DNA from 2 places in the Aeromicrobium fastidiosum genome. Region 2 is predicted to be linked to the other one. Evidence: predicted binding sites of a transcription regulator. Region 2 holds the regulator's gene; the other holds the start of a gene.
The links. The regulator LexA, encoded in region 2, represses DNA repair genes until DNA is damaged. The targets are predictions, from matches to a motif close to TCGAACANNTGTTCGA.
Positions count from the first base shown of each region.

Region 1: JOF40_RS14955 (HNH endonuclease signature motif containing protein) is a predicted target of LexA. The motif match lies at 6,442-6,457, and genes of this name have one in related genera.

Region 1 covers NZ_JAGIOG010000001.1:2,997,420-3,005,281, forward strand. The annotation lists gene JOF40_RS14925 (GPGG-motif small membrane protein) at 18-161, opposite strand; gene JOF40_RS14930 (phosphoadenylyl-sulfate reductase) at 370-1,167, shown strand; gene cysD (sulfate adenylyltransferase subunit CysD) at 1,217-2,128, shown strand; gene JOF40_RS14940 (sulfate adenylyltransferase subunit 1) at 2,128-3,429, shown strand; gene cobA (uroporphyrinogen-III C-methyltransferase) at 3,426-4,619, shown strand; gene JOF40_RS14950 (hypothetical protein) at 4,688-5,020, shown strand; gene JOF40_RS14955 (HNH endonuclease signature motif containing protein) at 5,123-6,418, opposite strand; gene JOF40_RS14960 (hypothetical protein) at 6,626-6,994, shown strand; gene JOF40_RS14965 (hypothetical protein) at 7,031-7,312, opposite strand; gene JOF40_RS14970 (hypothetical protein) at 7,411-7,862, shown strand, end outside.
Region 2 covers NZ_JAGIOG010000001.1:2,809,298-2,817,159, forward strand. The annotation lists gene JOF40_RS13915 (SLAC1 family transporter) at 1-174, opposite strand, end outside; gene JOF40_RS13920 (LysR family transcriptional regulator) at 267-1,199, shown strand; gene JOF40_RS13925 (hypothetical protein) at 1,288-1,860, shown strand; gene JOF40_RS13930 (ATP-dependent DNA helicase) at 1,992-3,845, shown strand; gene JOF40_RS13935 (carboxypeptidase-like regulatory domain-containing protein) at 3,885-5,477, shown strand; gene galE (UDP-glucose 4-epimerase GalE) at 5,491-6,456, shown strand; gene lexA (transcriptional repressor LexA) at 6,470-7,195, opposite strand; gene JOF40_RS13950 (SDR family oxidoreductase) at 7,279-7,862, shown strand, end outside.

The DNA of each region.
Region 1 (7,862 bases), 190 kb from region 2:
CGGCCCCTCGTCACAGGTCACTTGAAGATGCTGTATCCGCCCGGTCCGACGGCTGCCGCGACGACCAGCAGGATGATGCCGATCAGGATGTCTCCGCGCACGAGGCGCAGGATGCCGTAGATCGCGATGGCGACGGCAATGATCCACAGGATGAAGGCCATGGTTGTTCCTCTCTCTCGGGCGACGGTGGCCGCCTCCGAGCCGCCGTACCCTGCGGGTCGGGCCCCAAACACGGCGAGTCATCCACGTTGTGACGCCCGTCACCTGTTTGCGTTCCGCCATCCGGACGCCGGTCCGAGGTCGGCCACTACGGAGGATCGGCGGCATACCCTGAGAGACGAAGAACTGGGCCCGGAAAGGTGTGACGACATGACCGAAGCCGTCCTGACGCTCGCCGAACGCCGGCAGCAGCAGATCGCGCACGACCAGGAGCGCACTGTGCACCTCGCGGAGCGTGAGGCATTGCTCGCGCCACGTCGCAGCAACGACGAGCTGCGGGCCATCGCCGAGGCCGCCCAGCTGCGTCTGGCCGACACCGACTGCGACACCGTCCTGGCCTGGGTGGCCGAGGAGTTCGGCTACCGCACGGCCGTGGCGTGCTCCATGGCGGACGCCGTCCTGCCCGATGTCGTCGCCAAGCACCTGCCCTGGGTCGACACGCTCTTCCTCGAGACGGGCTACCACTTCGCCGAGACGATCGGCACCCGCGACGCCGTCGAGGCGTCCATGAAGCTGTCCATCGTCGACGTCACGCCGCAGCGCACCGTGGCCGAGCAGGACGCTGAGTTCGGCGAGAACCTCTACGAGCGCGATCCGGCGCTGTGCTGCGAGATGCGCAAGGTCGAGCCCCTGCACCGCACGCTGCAGGGATACGAGGCGTGGATCACCGGCGTCCGCCGCGACGAGGGCCCCACCCGCGCGGACACGCCGTTCATCACGTGGGACGCCAAGAACGGCCTGGTCAAGATCAACCCACTGGCGGCCTGGACGTTCGACGAGCTGCTGGCCTACGCCGACGACCACGGCGTGATCGTCAACCCCCTGGTCAACGACGGCTACCCGTCGATCGGTTGCGCGACCTGCACCCGCCGCGTCGCCCCCGGCGAGGACCCCCGCGCCGGGCGCTGGGCCGGCCTCGACAAGACCGAGTGTGGCCTCCACACCTGATGACCGACGCCCCCACGACCCACGACCCACGAACGACGACAAGGCAGCGATGACCCTGACCGACGAACGCCGTCTCACCCAGCTGCAGTGGCTGGAGTCCGAGGCGATCCACATCATCCGCGAGGTCGCGGCCGAGTTCGAGCGCCCCGTGCTGTTGTTCTCGGGCGGCAAGGACTCGGTCGTCATGCTGCACCTGGCCACCAAGGCGTTCTGGCCCGCCCCCGTGCCGTTCCCGGTCATGCACGTCGACACGGGGCACAACTTCCCCGAGGTGCTGGCGTTCCGCGACGCCACGGTCGAGCGCCTGGGACTGCGGATCGAGATCGTCGAGGTCCAGGACTACATCGACGACGGACGTCTGCGTGAGCGCAGCGACGGCACCCGCAACCAGCTGCAGACGCAGCCCCTGCTCGACGGCATCACCGACAACAAGTTCGACGCGGTCTTCGGCGGCGGACGCCGTGACGAGGAGAAGGCCCGCGCCAAGGAGCGCGTCTTCAGCCTGCGCGACGAGTTCGGGCAGTGGGACCCGCGCAACCAGCGTCCCGAGCTGTGGAACCTCTACAACGGCCGGCACCGTCCGGGCGAGCACGTGCGGGTCTTCCCGCTCAGCAACTGGACCGAGCTCGACGTCTGGCAGTACATCGCCGCCGAGCAGATCGCCCTCCCCGAGCTGTACTACGCACACCAACGCGAGGTGTTCGAGCGCGACGGGATGCTGATCAGCGTCAGCGACGTCTCGCAGCCCCGCGACGGCGAGGTCGTCGAGAAGCGACAGGTGCGCTACCGGACGGTCGGCGACATGTCGTGCACCGGTGCCGTCGAGAGCGACGCCGTCACGGTCGACGACGTCGTCGTCGAGGTCGCGGCGACCCGCATCACCGAGCGTGGTGCCACCCGCGCCGACGACCGAGCCTCCGAGGCCGCCATGGAAGATCGCAAGAAAGAGGGCTACTTCTGATGCGGACGCTCCTTCGCCTCGCCACCGCCGGCTCGGTCGACGACGGCAAGTCGACCCTCGTCGGCCGGCTGCTGTACGACTCCAAGTCGGTTCTGGCCGACCAGTTCGACGCCGTCGAGCGCGTCAGCCGTGACCGCGGTCTGGCCTCGGCCGACCTGGCGCTGCTGACCGACGGCCTGCGGTCGGAGCGTGAGCAGGGCATCACGATCGACGTCGCCTACCGCTACTTCGCCACCGCGGAGCGCTCGTTCATCCTCGCCGACTGCCCCGGCCACGTGCAGTACACCCGCAACACCGTGACGGGCGCCAGCACGGCCGATGTCGTCGTGCTGCTGGTCGACGTGCGGCACGGCATCCAGGAGCAGACCCGCCGGCACCTTGCCGTCGCCTCGCTGCTGCGCGTGCCCCACGTCGTCGTGGTCGTCAACAAGATCGACCTGGTCGACTTCGACGAGGCCACCTACACCCGCGTCTCCGACGAGGTGCTCGCCTCGGCACGCAGCCTCGGGCTGTTCGACGTCGCGACGATTCCGGTCTCGGCGCTCGCCGGCGACAACGTGGTCGAGCGCTCCGAGCGGACGCCCTGGTACGACGGGCCGAGCCTGCTGTCGTTCCTCGAGCAGCTGTCACCGGTCGGCAGCCCGCACTCCGAGCCCCTGCGGTTCCCCGTGCAGCTGGTCATCCGTCCCCAGCAGGCCGCCGGTGACGAGTTCCGCGACTACCGCGGATACGCCGGCCAGATCACGTCCGGACTCGTCCGGGTGGGTGACTCCGTCACGGTGCAGCCGAGCGGCCGGTCGAGCACCGTCACTGGCATCGACTTCGCGGGCATCTCGCTCAACGAGGCGTTCGCGCCGCAGTCTGTGACGATCCGCCTCGCCGACGACATCGACATCTCGCGCGGCGACCTCATCGCGACGTCGCGCAGCGTCCCCGCGGTCACCCAGGACATCGACGGCACGATCGCCTGGCTCGCCGACCACACGCTCGTCCCCGGCACCAAGGTGCTGCTCAAGCACGGCACCAAGACGGTGCAGGCGATGGTCAAGGCGATCGGTGGCAAGCTCGACCTCGAGGACGCCCGACTGCTGCCGGCCGACTCCCTGGGGCTCAACGACATCGGCCACGTGACCCTCCGTCTGGCCTCGCCGATCCCCGCCGAGGAGTACCTGCACTCGCGCGACACCGGTGCGTTCCTGCTGGTCGACGCCCAGGACGGCGGCACGCTCGCGGCCGGCATGGTCGGTGACGCACTGCTCGACACCGTGGCCGAGGTCGGCGCCGTCACCGCTCCGGCATGACCACAGGAGGCAGCCTCCCTCTGACCCTGCGGGTAGCCGGCCGCAAGGTCGTGGTCGTCGGCGGAGGGCACGTCGCCACGCGCCGGACGCTGTCGCTCGTCGACGCCGGAGCGCGGGTCGTCGTGGTCTCCCCCGCCGTGTCCGACTCGCTCGCCTCGTCGATCGGGCGCGGAGACGTCGAGTGGGTGCGCCGCACGTATGCCTCCGGTGACCTCGCCGGTGCGTGGCTCGTGCAGACGGCGACCGACTCCCCCGTCGACGACCTGGTCGCCGCCGATGCGGAGTCGGCACAGATCTGGTGCCTCAAGGGGGGCGACCCCGACCACGCCACCGCGTGGGCCCCGGCCGTGGCCCAGGTCGACGACGTCATGGTCGCCGTCAGCGGAGGCGGCGACGCGGGCCGCGCGTCGGCGCTGCGCGACGGGGTGGCAGCCGCCCTGCAGGCCGGTGAGCTGCCGATGCGTCACCGCACCCACCATCCCGACGGATTCGTCGCTCTCGTCGGCGGCGGCCCGGGCGATCCGGGACTGCTGACCACCCGTGGACGCCGACTGCTCGCCGAGGCAGATGTCGTCGTCGTCGACCGCCTGGCCCCCCATGCCCTGCTGGCCGAGCTCGACGCCGACGTCGAGGTCATCGACGTCGGCAAGATGCCCGACCACCACCCGATCCCCCAGCACGAGATCAATGCGATCCTGGTCGACCGGGCACGCCAGGGCAAGATCGTCGTCCGGCTCAAGGGTGGCGACCCGTACGTGTTCGGCCGCGGCGGCGAAGAGCTCATCGCCTGCCGTGACGCCGGCATCCCGGTCGAGGTCGTGCCCGGTGTCACCAGCGCGATCGCCGTCGCCGCGGCGGCGGGCATCCCCGTGACCCACCGCGGCGTGTCTCGCGGCTTCACCGTCGTCACCGGGCACGAGGACATCGGCCAGGTGCCCCACACGGGCGCCCACACCCTGGTGATGCTGATGGGCGTCAAGCGGCTGGGCCAGACCTGCGACGAGCTGATCGCCGGAGGGCACACCCCGACGACGCCGGCGGCGATCATCGAGCGTGGGTGCACCCCCACGCAACGGGTGACCGTCGCGACGCTCGCCACCTTGGCCGAGGTCGCCACAGCAGTCGGTGCCGAGTCGCCGGCGATCACGGTGATCGGCGACGTCGTGACGCTCTCACCGGCCTGGGGCTAGCGGAGTCGTCCGTCATGGCAAGCCGCGTCCTCGTCGACGCGGAAGCGATCTCCACCTAGCATCGACCCATGCGTGAGCGGATCATGTATGTCCAGCAGAAGTCCGGCTACAACACCGACCAGGGACCGGCCTGGATCGCGAGAGTCAGATTCTCGAAGACTTGGCGCACCGCCTACGTCCACGGTCGAACCCTTCACCGCCTGACCGGAACCGCCTACGCCAACTTCGACTCCAACTTCTACGACCACGCGACAGGCGAGGAGTTCTGGATCTCCGGACCGAAGCGTGATCGAACAGACGCGCGCTACAGCAACTGCCAACCCTCCGTTGACGACGACGCGGCAGATGCCTACCACGCTTTCCTCCACGGTGCCCCCCTACCCGGCAGGGAGCAGGGGTAGACGTCGGAGCAGTGATTCGACTGCAGGTGGAACTCGACCTCGATTTCTCCAACCCAATCGCGGGCGGCACGAGCAGACTGGATGTCCCCGGAAGCGTTCTACTCAGCCGGCTCGGGGTTGCGGTGATGCGAAGCGGGAGTGGCGTTGTGGTCGTTGCTCGGGGTCGACATGCTTCGGGGGGATGATCTCGACGATCCCGTCGTCTCCCATGCGGGCCGCCCACTGCCCCTCGTGGACGAGGTGGTGGTGGTAGTGGCAGAGCAGGGCGGCGTTGTCGAGGTCGGTAGGGCCGTTCTCGGACCAGAAGTTCAGGTGGTGTGCTTCGCACCAGGAGGGTGGGCGGTCGCACGTGGGGAAGACGCAACCACGGTCGCGGGTGGCGAGGACGAGTCGTTGGTGGCGGTCGTAGAGGCGGCGGGTGGTGCCCAGATCGATGACGCGTTTGTCGCTGTCGAGGTACATCGCGACGAGGTTGGCGTTGCACGCCAGCCGTTGTGCTTTGGTCGCGGACATCGTGGTGCCCGAGGTGGTGGTCGCGGTGCCTTGCCCGGTGCGGAGGTCGTCGACGTCGACCATGACGGCGACGGTCGCGGCGAGCCCTCCGGCCACGGGCAGGGCGTCGGTCGGCAGGTGGTTGATGAGCTCGGCGAAGGCGTGGCCCATCTTCTGGTCGCGGGGCAGGCCGGCCCAGTCGTCGGCTCCCATGCCGAACGATTCGGCAGCCAACTGGTTGCGGCGTGGGGCGATGATCCCCTCGATCGCTGCTCTGAGGGTGTCGGCGTCGGTGTCGGGCACGACGAAGGACCCGTGGGTGGTGCCGTCACCACGCCGGCCCATCTGGAACCTGGTGCGGGCACGGGCGCGTTCTTCCTGCGCGCGGAGTTTTTCGCCGAGGTGCTCGTCGAATCCGTCGGGGTCGATGACCTCGAGCACCCGGTTCGCCAGACGCTGCAACCCATCCAGGTCATGCTCGGCGGCCAGGGCGATGAGGTGGGCTTCGGCGTCGCCACGCTCGGTGTCGCCGCACCAGTCGGGCAGGGCGGCGATGGCTTTCATGATGATCGAGGCCTGCTCGGTCGACAGGGCCCCGGTCGCCCACGCGGCACGGGTCGCCTCGGTGCGCTCGCCGGTGACCTTCGCCATGCCGACCAGCTTGGACGCGGCACCCTTGGTGATGTTCGCCGAGCTCGCCAGCCAGGCCGTCGTCGACGTCGCACCGTCGTCCTTCGGCAACCCCATGTCGTCCGCGCACCCGGCCAGTCGTGACATGACCGCGTCCAACGCGGTGCGAGTCGTCTGCACCGCCGCGATGACCTCACGAACCTCGGCCCCGGTCAGGGTCCATGGTTCGAGCGCAGCGACCTCATCAGTCAGGCTGGACAACTGCTCGATCAACATGCGACAAACCCCGGATGGACGACTAGAACGTATGTTCAACTCTACGCAAGAGTAGCGGCACATCCAAGGGACGAAGGTCCCGAATTCTCTGGCATTGCAGGGAACGATGACCTCAAGCCCCGACAGCGCCATGATGTCTCAGGACATCGGTGACGGTTCCGCCGCGTGGGCATCTGCCGCTCACACGGCCGCTAGTCTGAGGGCACCATGGAGTCGACCAGAGTTCTCGCCACGAGCTCGCGCGCCAAGCGATTCCGCAGATTCTGGCCAGAACTCACGCTGTTGGCGGGCGTGGTCCTCGCCGTCACTGCTCAAGCGCTCGGCAGAGCCATCGACGGACGGAACGTCACGGTCGGTTCGATGGACGCGGCTGTCATCGTGGTCGCCATGGCAGTTGCGGCTGTCTGGTGTCTTGCCGCGTTCGTCGTGGGCCAGCTCGCCAGGATCATGCGAGGCAGACGCGGCGAGGGATTCGTGATGTTGATGGCCGTGACCATCACGGCGCTTGGTGCGCTGCCTGTGTCGCTGTTCGTCGGCTGGGCGATCGGACTCTCGACAGCGTCCGCTCCGTTCTAGTCCCGACCCCGTCGTCGGCACGCAACGACACGACAGCTACGACACGGGTCGCGCGCTCTTCGTCGCCAACCGGCGAGCCTCGTCGATCAGCGCATTCATCGGCAGGTCGTGCACGTCGTTGCCCGTGATCGAGTGGTCACCGCTCGGGCGCACCGCGATCTCGAGAACGTCCCACTTGCGGTAGGAGTCACGCTGGTGGAGCCGCATGCCGACGTTGAAGTCGTCGGCGAGCCGCATCGTCACGAGCCGCTCACCCTCGCCCGCGACGTGCACGGCGGAGGGCTCGACGACGCTGTCCATGAGCTCTGCGAGATCCATGTCGACTCCACGGTGACGGGGAAATCGACCGTAGCACCGGGGCACGCCTGTTGTACTGGGTTCTCGGGCTCCACCGATCGCAGCACCATACTGTTCGCATGGCTTCATTCCGCCGCGCCGACCGCACGCGAGCAGCGCTCGGTGCGATCACGCTGGTGGCCCTCGCGGCGTGTCAGGGCACCGACGACCCGGATCCGGTCGAGGCACCCGTGCCGGACGGCGTCGTGATGCACGTCGACCAGTCACGGATGGAGCGCAAGGGACGCGAGGCGTTCGTGCGCATCGACAACGGCACCGACCGCAGCATGACGGTCGAGTCCCTGCGGTTGACCTCCCCTCGCCTGCCCGACGTCACGTGGAAAGGCCGCGAGGTCGTGGGCGCGACCTACCAGGGCGATGTCGAGATCGACCTGCCTCGAGGACGGTGCGGTACCGACGTCGACGCGACCGTGACCCTGCACTACCGCCTCGGCGACGGTCCCCTCACCGTCTCCACCGGCCCGGCCGACGACATCTACGGCGCGATCGGGCTGATCGCCGACCGCGACTG
Region 2 (7,862 bases):
GGCCCACATCACGATTGACAGCGCGTGGAGACCGCGGGCGTGGACCGGCAGGCCGGCCGCGGCGGTGGCGACGATGCCGGTGCCCATGACCCACGTGAACCAGTGCGGCCCGACCGCCGACAGCGCGTCGTCGGACGAGCCGCGTCGCAGGCCGAGGGAAACGGTCGTGGTCATGAGTCCACTGTCGTCCGGGACGCCGCCCGGCAGTAGAGGCAGATCGGCGTGCATCCACAGGGTCGACCTGTGGGTGGGCGTACGCTGTCGACGTGCCGCCCAGCCCCCACCTGCCCGATGTCGCAGCCCTCGCGCTGCTGGTCGAGGTGGCGCGCCTCGGCAGCATCGGTGCGGCCGCCCGCTCGCACGGCACGACGCAGCAGGCTGCCTCCGAGCGACTGCGGTCGCTCGAGACCCAGGTCGGCTTCGCGGTGCTGCGCCGTGGCGCGCGGGGATCGACGCTGACGCCGTCGGGCACGGTGCTGGTCGAGTGGGCGTCGCGTCTGCTGGAGGTCGCCGACGAGGTCGACGGTGCCATCGCCACGCTGCGCGACGACGTCCGCCGCGAGCTGCACGTCGCCGCCAGCATGACGATCGCCGAGCACCTCGTGCCGCGGTGGCTCGTGCAGCTGCGCCGCCGACAGGTGCGAGAGGGCGTCCCGCCGACCACGGTCAGCCTGCACGCGGCCAACAGCCGGGACGTCGTCGCCGCGGTCGTCGACGGATCGGCCGACCTCGGCTTCGTCGAGGGCACGGAGCCGCCGAAGGGCAAGGGCCTCGCCGTCCGCGACGTCGGGTCCGACGAGCTCGTGCTGGTCGTCGGAGCCGACGACCGGCTGGCCGCGACCCGCCGGGCGCTGGGCCCGCAGCTGGTCGCCGGCCTGACGCTGACCAGCCGCGAGGTCGGATCGGGCACCCGCGAGGTGGTCGAGCGCGCCCTCGCCGAGCACGGCCTGGAGATGGCACCGCCCGAGGCCGAGCTCACGACGTCCACCGCGGTGCGCTCGTCGGTGCGGGCCGGGGGAGCGCCGGCCTTCCTCAGCTCGCTGGTGGTCGAGGGCGACCTGGCATCGGGGCACCTCGTCGCGGTGCCCACGACAGGTCTCGACCTGCGGCGCACGTTTCGCGCGGTCTGGGCAGGGAGCGACGCGCCGCCAGCCGGGCCCGTGCGCGAGCTGCTCGGGCTCGCGAGTGCCGCGGGCTGATCGCACGGGCCGAGAACGCGGGAAAACCCCACTGTTCGGACGGCCCTGCGGCGAGCAGGATCAGGAGACCCCGACCCAAGGAGCTCCCATGTCCGCACCGTCCCGCACGCGCCGCGACAGCTGGTGGCGCACCGCGCCCGTCCTGACCATCGCGGTGCTGGCCCTCGTGATGTCGACCGCCGGTGGTGCGTACGCCGTCGCCAAGAACAGCATCGGCAGCAAGCAGCTCAAGAACAATGCCGTCACCACGACCAAGATCAAGAAGAGCGCCGTGCAGTCGTCCGACATCCGCGACGGTGTGGTCACGGGGGCCGACGTCAAGGACGGTTCGCTGACGGCCGGTGACTTCGCGCCCGGCCAGCTGCCGCCCGTCCCAGCCGGATCCAGCCGCATCTTCTTCGCGAAGGTCGACGCGTCCGGGCTCCTGACGGCCAGGTCGCCGGGTGTGGTGTCTGCCAGCAGGGCAGGCACCGGAACCTACGACGTCCAGCTGACCTTCGACGCCTCGCCGTGCGGGGTCACGTCCTCGGCGACGACCTCCAACCGCAACACGGGTGCCGTCACGGTCAGTGGCAACCAGGTCGAGGTCGTCGCACGCGACGTCACCGCGGGAGGGGCGCCCTTCGCCGACGCGGCGTTCAGCCTGATGATCGTCTGCTGACGCGGCGGTGTGGACGGCGTCGCGTGACGTCGGAGCGCCCCGGATAGCCTTCGGGGGTGCCTGACATCCGCGACGTCCTCCACGCCGCCGTCGAGGCCGTGGGCGGCGAGGACCGTCCCGGCCAGATCCAGATGGCCGAGGCGGTCAAGCACGCCCTCGACTCCGGCGAGCACCTGCTCGTGCAGGCCGGCACGGGCACCGGCAAGTCGCTGGGCTACCTCGTCCCGAGCCTCCTGCACGGCAAGCGCGTCGTCGTCGCGACCGCGACGCTCAACCTGCAGCACCAGCTCGTCGAGCGCGACATCCCGGCACTCAAGGACGCCGCCCGGGCGACGCTCGACAAGGTCCCGCATCACGCCGTCGTCAAGGGGCGCAGCAACTACGCGTGCCTGCATCGGGTGCGCGAGGGCGCGCCCGACGACCAGGGCACGCTCGTCGAGATCCCTGACGGATCGCTCGGTGCCGAGGTCGTCGAGCTGCGCGAGTGGGCCGAGGAGCAGGCCGCCGCGGGGCACACGGGCGATCGCGACTCCGCGCCGTCCCACAACGACCGCGCCTGGCGGCAGGTGAGCGTCAGCCACCGCGAGTGCCTGGGTGCGTCCCGCTGCGCGCACGCCCTCGAGTGCTTCGCCGAGCTGGCCCGCGAGGACGCCCACAGCGCCCAGGTCGTGGTCACCAACCACGCCCTGCTCGCGATCGACGCGATCGACGGCGTGCCGATGCTGCCCGAGTACGACGCCGTCGTCGTCGACGAGGCGCACGAGCTGGCCGCCCGCGTCACGCAGGCCTCCACCGACGAGCTCGACCCCGTCATCGTCGAGCGAGCAGCCCGACGCGCTCGTGCACGCATCAGCTCGGGGGAGGGTGACGACCTCACCGACGCCTCCGACGCGCTGGCCGACATCCTGGCCCGCACCGAGGCCGGACGCATCGACGAGCTGCCCCAGCCCCTGCACGCCGTGCTGTCGCTGGTGCGCGACTCAGCGCGAGCGTGCCTGTCGGCGTTCCCCAAGGAGGACAAGGGCGAGCCCGACGCCGCCCTGCAGCAGGCCAAGGGCATGGTCGACGACGTCCGCAAGATCGCCGAGCGCATGGCCTCCAAGATCGAGACCGACGTGCTGTGGATCAGCGACAACCGCGGCAACAAGCAGCTGCACATCGCGCCCATCGACGTGTCCGGCGCGCTGCGCGACAAGCTCTTCGCCGACAAGACCGTCGTGCTCACCAGCGCGACCCTCAAGCTCGGGGGCGGTTTCGAGCCCGTCGCGCGGTCGCTCGGCCTGTGGGGGGACGACCCGCCGTGGGCGTCGCTCGACGTCGGCTCGCCTTTCGACTACGCCAAGCAGGGGATGCTGTACGTCGCCCGACACCTGCCGGCCCCGGGCCGCGACGGCCTGGAGGAGGCGCAGCTCGCCGAGATCACCGATCTGATCGAGGCGGCGGGCGGCCGCACCCTCGGGCTGTTCTCGTCGCGCCGCGGTGCGGAGAAGGCGGCCGAGGAGGTGCGCGAACGTCTGCCCGACCTCGACATCTGGTGCCAAGGCGACGCCCAGCTGCCCGAGCTGGCCCGGCGGTTCGCCGAGTCGCCCAGCTCGTGCCTGTTCGGCACCCTGAGCCTGTGGCAGGGCGTCGACCTGCCCGGCGACACGTGCCAGCTGGTCATCATCGACCGCATCCCGTTCCCGCGGCCCGACGACCCGCTCATGAGCGCGCGACAGAGGCTCGTCGAGAAGCGCGGCGGCAACGGCTTCATGACCGTCGCGGCCCAGCACGCGGCACTCCTGCTGGCGCAGGGCACGGGACGGCTCATCCGCCGGGCCACCGACCGGGGCGTCGTGGCGGTGCTCGATCCCCGCGTCGTGACGGCACGTTACGGGTCGTTCCTGACCGCCTCGATGCCCGACATGTGGCGCACGACCGACCGTGCGACGGCCCTCGCGGCGCTCCGGCGGCTCGATGAGGCCGCTCTCGCCGCATCCGGCTGATATTGTCATCGGGTTGTTCGCCTAGCCTTCGGGGATTCCATGAAGTTTCGTCCTGCACTCCTGATCCCTGCTGTCGGCGCTCTCGTCGCCGGCCTCCTGGTCGCGTCGCCGGCCGAGGCGGTGGGGTCACAGGTCATCACCGGCACCGTGGCTGGCCCGGGCGGTGCCGGCAACGTCGGACCCGTGCGTGTCGAGCTCATCTCGGTCGACCGCGGCGGCAACACCCGGGTCGTGCGCTTCGTCAACAACATCCCCGACGGCGGTGCCTACTCGTTCAGGGTCCCGCTCAACGGCAAGAAGAAGACCAACAAGCTGTCCCGCCCGTACCGGCTGCGCATCGTCGCGGCACCGTCATCGGGCGAGGCCCGCTCCTGGTACTGGCGGGGTCGCACGGGCGCACCCACGACCGGCGGTCGCCACCTGCGTGACGCCACGGCCATCACCGCGACGAAGTCGGCGCCGTTCCGCGCCGACTTCCGCTACTCCTCGATCGGCGGCACCGCGCCCAACGGCACGCGCCTGACCGTGACCGCGGCACCCCCCACCTACTCGGGCGGCAACGACGCACGCCGTGAGCTCGACATCCCGGGCTGCGCCAACACGTATGCCACCACCCAGGTGACCGGCGGCTCGTACCGCGTCGACTTCCTGCCGTTCTCGCCGGGCGACAAGCGCTTCATGGTCGCGGCCCGACTCGGCACCGACGAGCGCTGGAACAACTCCTTCGGCAGCTGCTTCGACGTCCAGGACTACCGCTACTCGCGGTCCAACATGATCGCCCTGGACCAGGGCGGCACGAACTACCCGGTCAGCGTCGGTGCCAGCGGCAACCAGCTCACGGTGCGCGGGACGTTCAAGGGCTTCAAGGCCACGCCCCAGGGCGACCGCTGGGTCACGCTGCGCGAGGCATCGCCGCGGGTGCCGATCCTCGACTCGCCGATCGTCGCCGAGAAGCAGGCCGCCAGCAGCACGGGCAGCACGACGTTCTACAACGTCGCCCCGGGTCGCTACTACGTCGAGCTCGGCCGCCGCACCGGGTGCGCCGACTGGTACGCCAGCCGCTACACCAACAACAACACGTACTTCAAGGGCCTCGACCGCGGCTCCGAGCGCTGGAAGACCTTCCCGTACCTGAGCAAGTTGTCCGGCGGCGAGAACAGCGGCCTCGAGGGCATCGCGCGCCGCGTGCAGCCCAACCCCGCGACGTCGGCGGCACAGGGCCGCAAGCCCGCCGGCGGCAAGGGCTGGATGTACCGCAAGCACTGCAAGGCGCTCGGCGCAGGCGCGATCAAGGTCGTCGAGATCGGCTCACCCGGCTCGGGCGAGAAGCGCACGTCGCTGGTCTCCAAGCGCGGCGGTGTCGTCAAGGGTCACGTCAGCCGTGCCCCCGGCCGCACCAACAAGGAGATGATGGTGACGCTGTCGTCGACCGACGGCAAGCGCGTCCTGCGCACCGACCTGACCGACGGTGCCGGCAACTTCTACGTCGCCGGCCTGGCCCCGGGCCGCTACAAGGTCACGGTCAACGCCGACTCGTGGCGTGGAATCGGCCGCACGTTCAAGGGCCGCCACTTCGTCACCGTCAAGTCGGGTCGCACGCGCAACGCGGGCAACCTCCGCTTCGGCGACTGACCACCTCGCCTGCATGACCGTCCTCGTCACCGGCGGTGCCGGCTACATCGGCTCGCACGTCGTGCGTGCCCTCGGCGCCGCCGGACTCGACTGCGTCGTCGTCGACGACCTGTCGAGCGGTCATCGACAGTTCGTGCCCGACGGCGTGACGTTCGTCGACGCGACGATCCTCGACGCAGACGTCGTCGCCAAGGCGATGGTCGAGCACGAGGTGCAGGCCGTCGTCCACCTCGCGGGCTACAAGTACGCCGGGGTGTCGGTGCAGCGTCCTCTGCACACCTACGAGCAGAACGTGCAGGGCACGGTCGCGGTGCTGCAGGCCATGCAGGAGTCGGGCGTCGACAACATCGTGTTCTCGTCGAGCGCTGCGGTGTACGGCACGCCCGATGTCGACCTCGTGACCGAGACGACGCCGACCGCGCCGGAGTCGCCCTACGGCGAGACCAAGCTGATCGGTGAGTGGCTGCTGCGCGATGCTGCACGCGCCTCAGGGCTGCACCACACCTCGCTGCGCTACTTCAACGTCGTCGGGTCGGCGGTGCCGCACCTGTACGACACCAGCCCGCACAACCTCTTTCCGCTGGTCATCGAGGCGCTGCTCGAGGGACGCACGCCCCGCATCAACGGAGCCGACTACCCGACCGCCGACGGCACCTGCGAGCGCGACTACATCCACGTCGCGGATCTCGCTGACGCACACGTCGTCGCGGCGCGCCGGCTGCTCGCAGGGGAGCCGGTCGAGCCGGTCTACAACCTGGGCAGCGGCGACGGCGTCTCGGTGCGTCAGATCATGGATGCCGTGGCGCGGGCGACGGGCATCGACTTCGAGCCCGAGATCGGCGAGCGCCGTCCCGGTGATCCGGCGCGCATCGTCGCCTCCGGCGAACTGGCGTCGCGAGACCTCGGCTGGACGATGCGCCACTCGATCGACGACATGGTGCGCAGCGCCTGGGAGGCGCGTCACGCCCACCCGGCCTGAGCGGCCTCCTGCCTCAGACCCGGCGGATGACGGCGGTGACCTTGCCCAGGATCGTGGCGTGGGTGCCGTCGATGGGGGAGTAGTCGTCGTTGTGCGGCAGCAGCCAGACCTGGCCGTTCTTGCGCTGGAAGGTCTTGACCGTGGCCTCGCCGTCGAGCATCGCCGCGACGATCTCGCCGTTCTCGGCGTCGGGCTGCTGCCGGATGACGACGTAGTCGCCGCTGCAGATCGCCGCGTCGATCATCGAGTCGCCGGAGACCTCGAGCATGAACAGCGTGCCGTCGCCGACCAGCGACTTGGGCATCGGGAAGATCTCCTCGACGCGCTGCTCGGCCAGGATCGGTCCGCCGGCGGCGATGCGTCCGACCATCGGGATGTTGACCGCCGTCGGGGCCGCATCGTTGATGCCGGTCTCGTCGATGTGCCCGTCGTCGGGCGTGGCGCTCATGGACCGGCGAGCCGCCATGACGTCGGGCAGGAAGATCTCGAGCGCCCGGGGACGGTTGGGATCGCGCTTGACGTAGCCGAGCGCCTCGAGGGCACGCAGTTGGTGGGCGACCGACGAGGTGCTGGTCAGACCGACCGCGGCACCGATCTCACGCATGCTGGGCGGGTAGCCGCGCTTCTCGATCTCGTCGCGCAGGAACTCCAGCACCTTGCGCTGGCGGGCGGTGAGCCCGGAGGAGTCGGCGGGGCCGTCGGGCAGCTCGGTGACGTCTGCGGTGCGCTCATCGGTCATGGCCCGACCCTAGCCCGCGCAGGGGGGTCAGTTCAAACATATGTTCGATGGCGTGTCGCCGGCGTGTCGCCTACCTTGGCGCGATGCCCCCGTCCCGCACGACACCCACACGTCCCCGTTCCGCCGTCGTGACGGGAGCCGCCCGCGGCATCGGACGGGCGACGGCCGTTGAGCTGGTGCGCCTCGGCTACGAGGTCGTCGTCAGCGATCTTGACGCCGTCGGTGCCGCCGCGACGGCCGCCGAGATCGGTGCCCACTCAGGGATGGCGCTCGACGTGCGAGACCCCGACGCCAATCGGCAGGTCGCGGCCGTGGCGAGGGACATCGCGCCCCTCGGGGCCTGGGTCTGCAACGCGGGCGTCGCCTTCGACAGCGATCTGGTCGACCTGACCGACGGTCAGGTGCGGCTGAGCGTCGACGTCAACGTGCTGGGCGTCATGTGGGGAATGCGCGCCGCGGCGGACGTGTTCCGCGACCAGGCGGCGATCGGCGTACGGGGCGGCGAGATCGGCGTCGTCGCATCGCTCAGCGCCCACGCGCCCGTCCCCAACCTCAGCGTCTACGCGGCGACCAAGGCGGCGGTGCTGTCGTTGACGACATCGGTCGCGTCCGAGCTGCGCGCCGACGGCATCCGCGTCCACGCGGTGTGCCCCGACGGCGTCGCGAC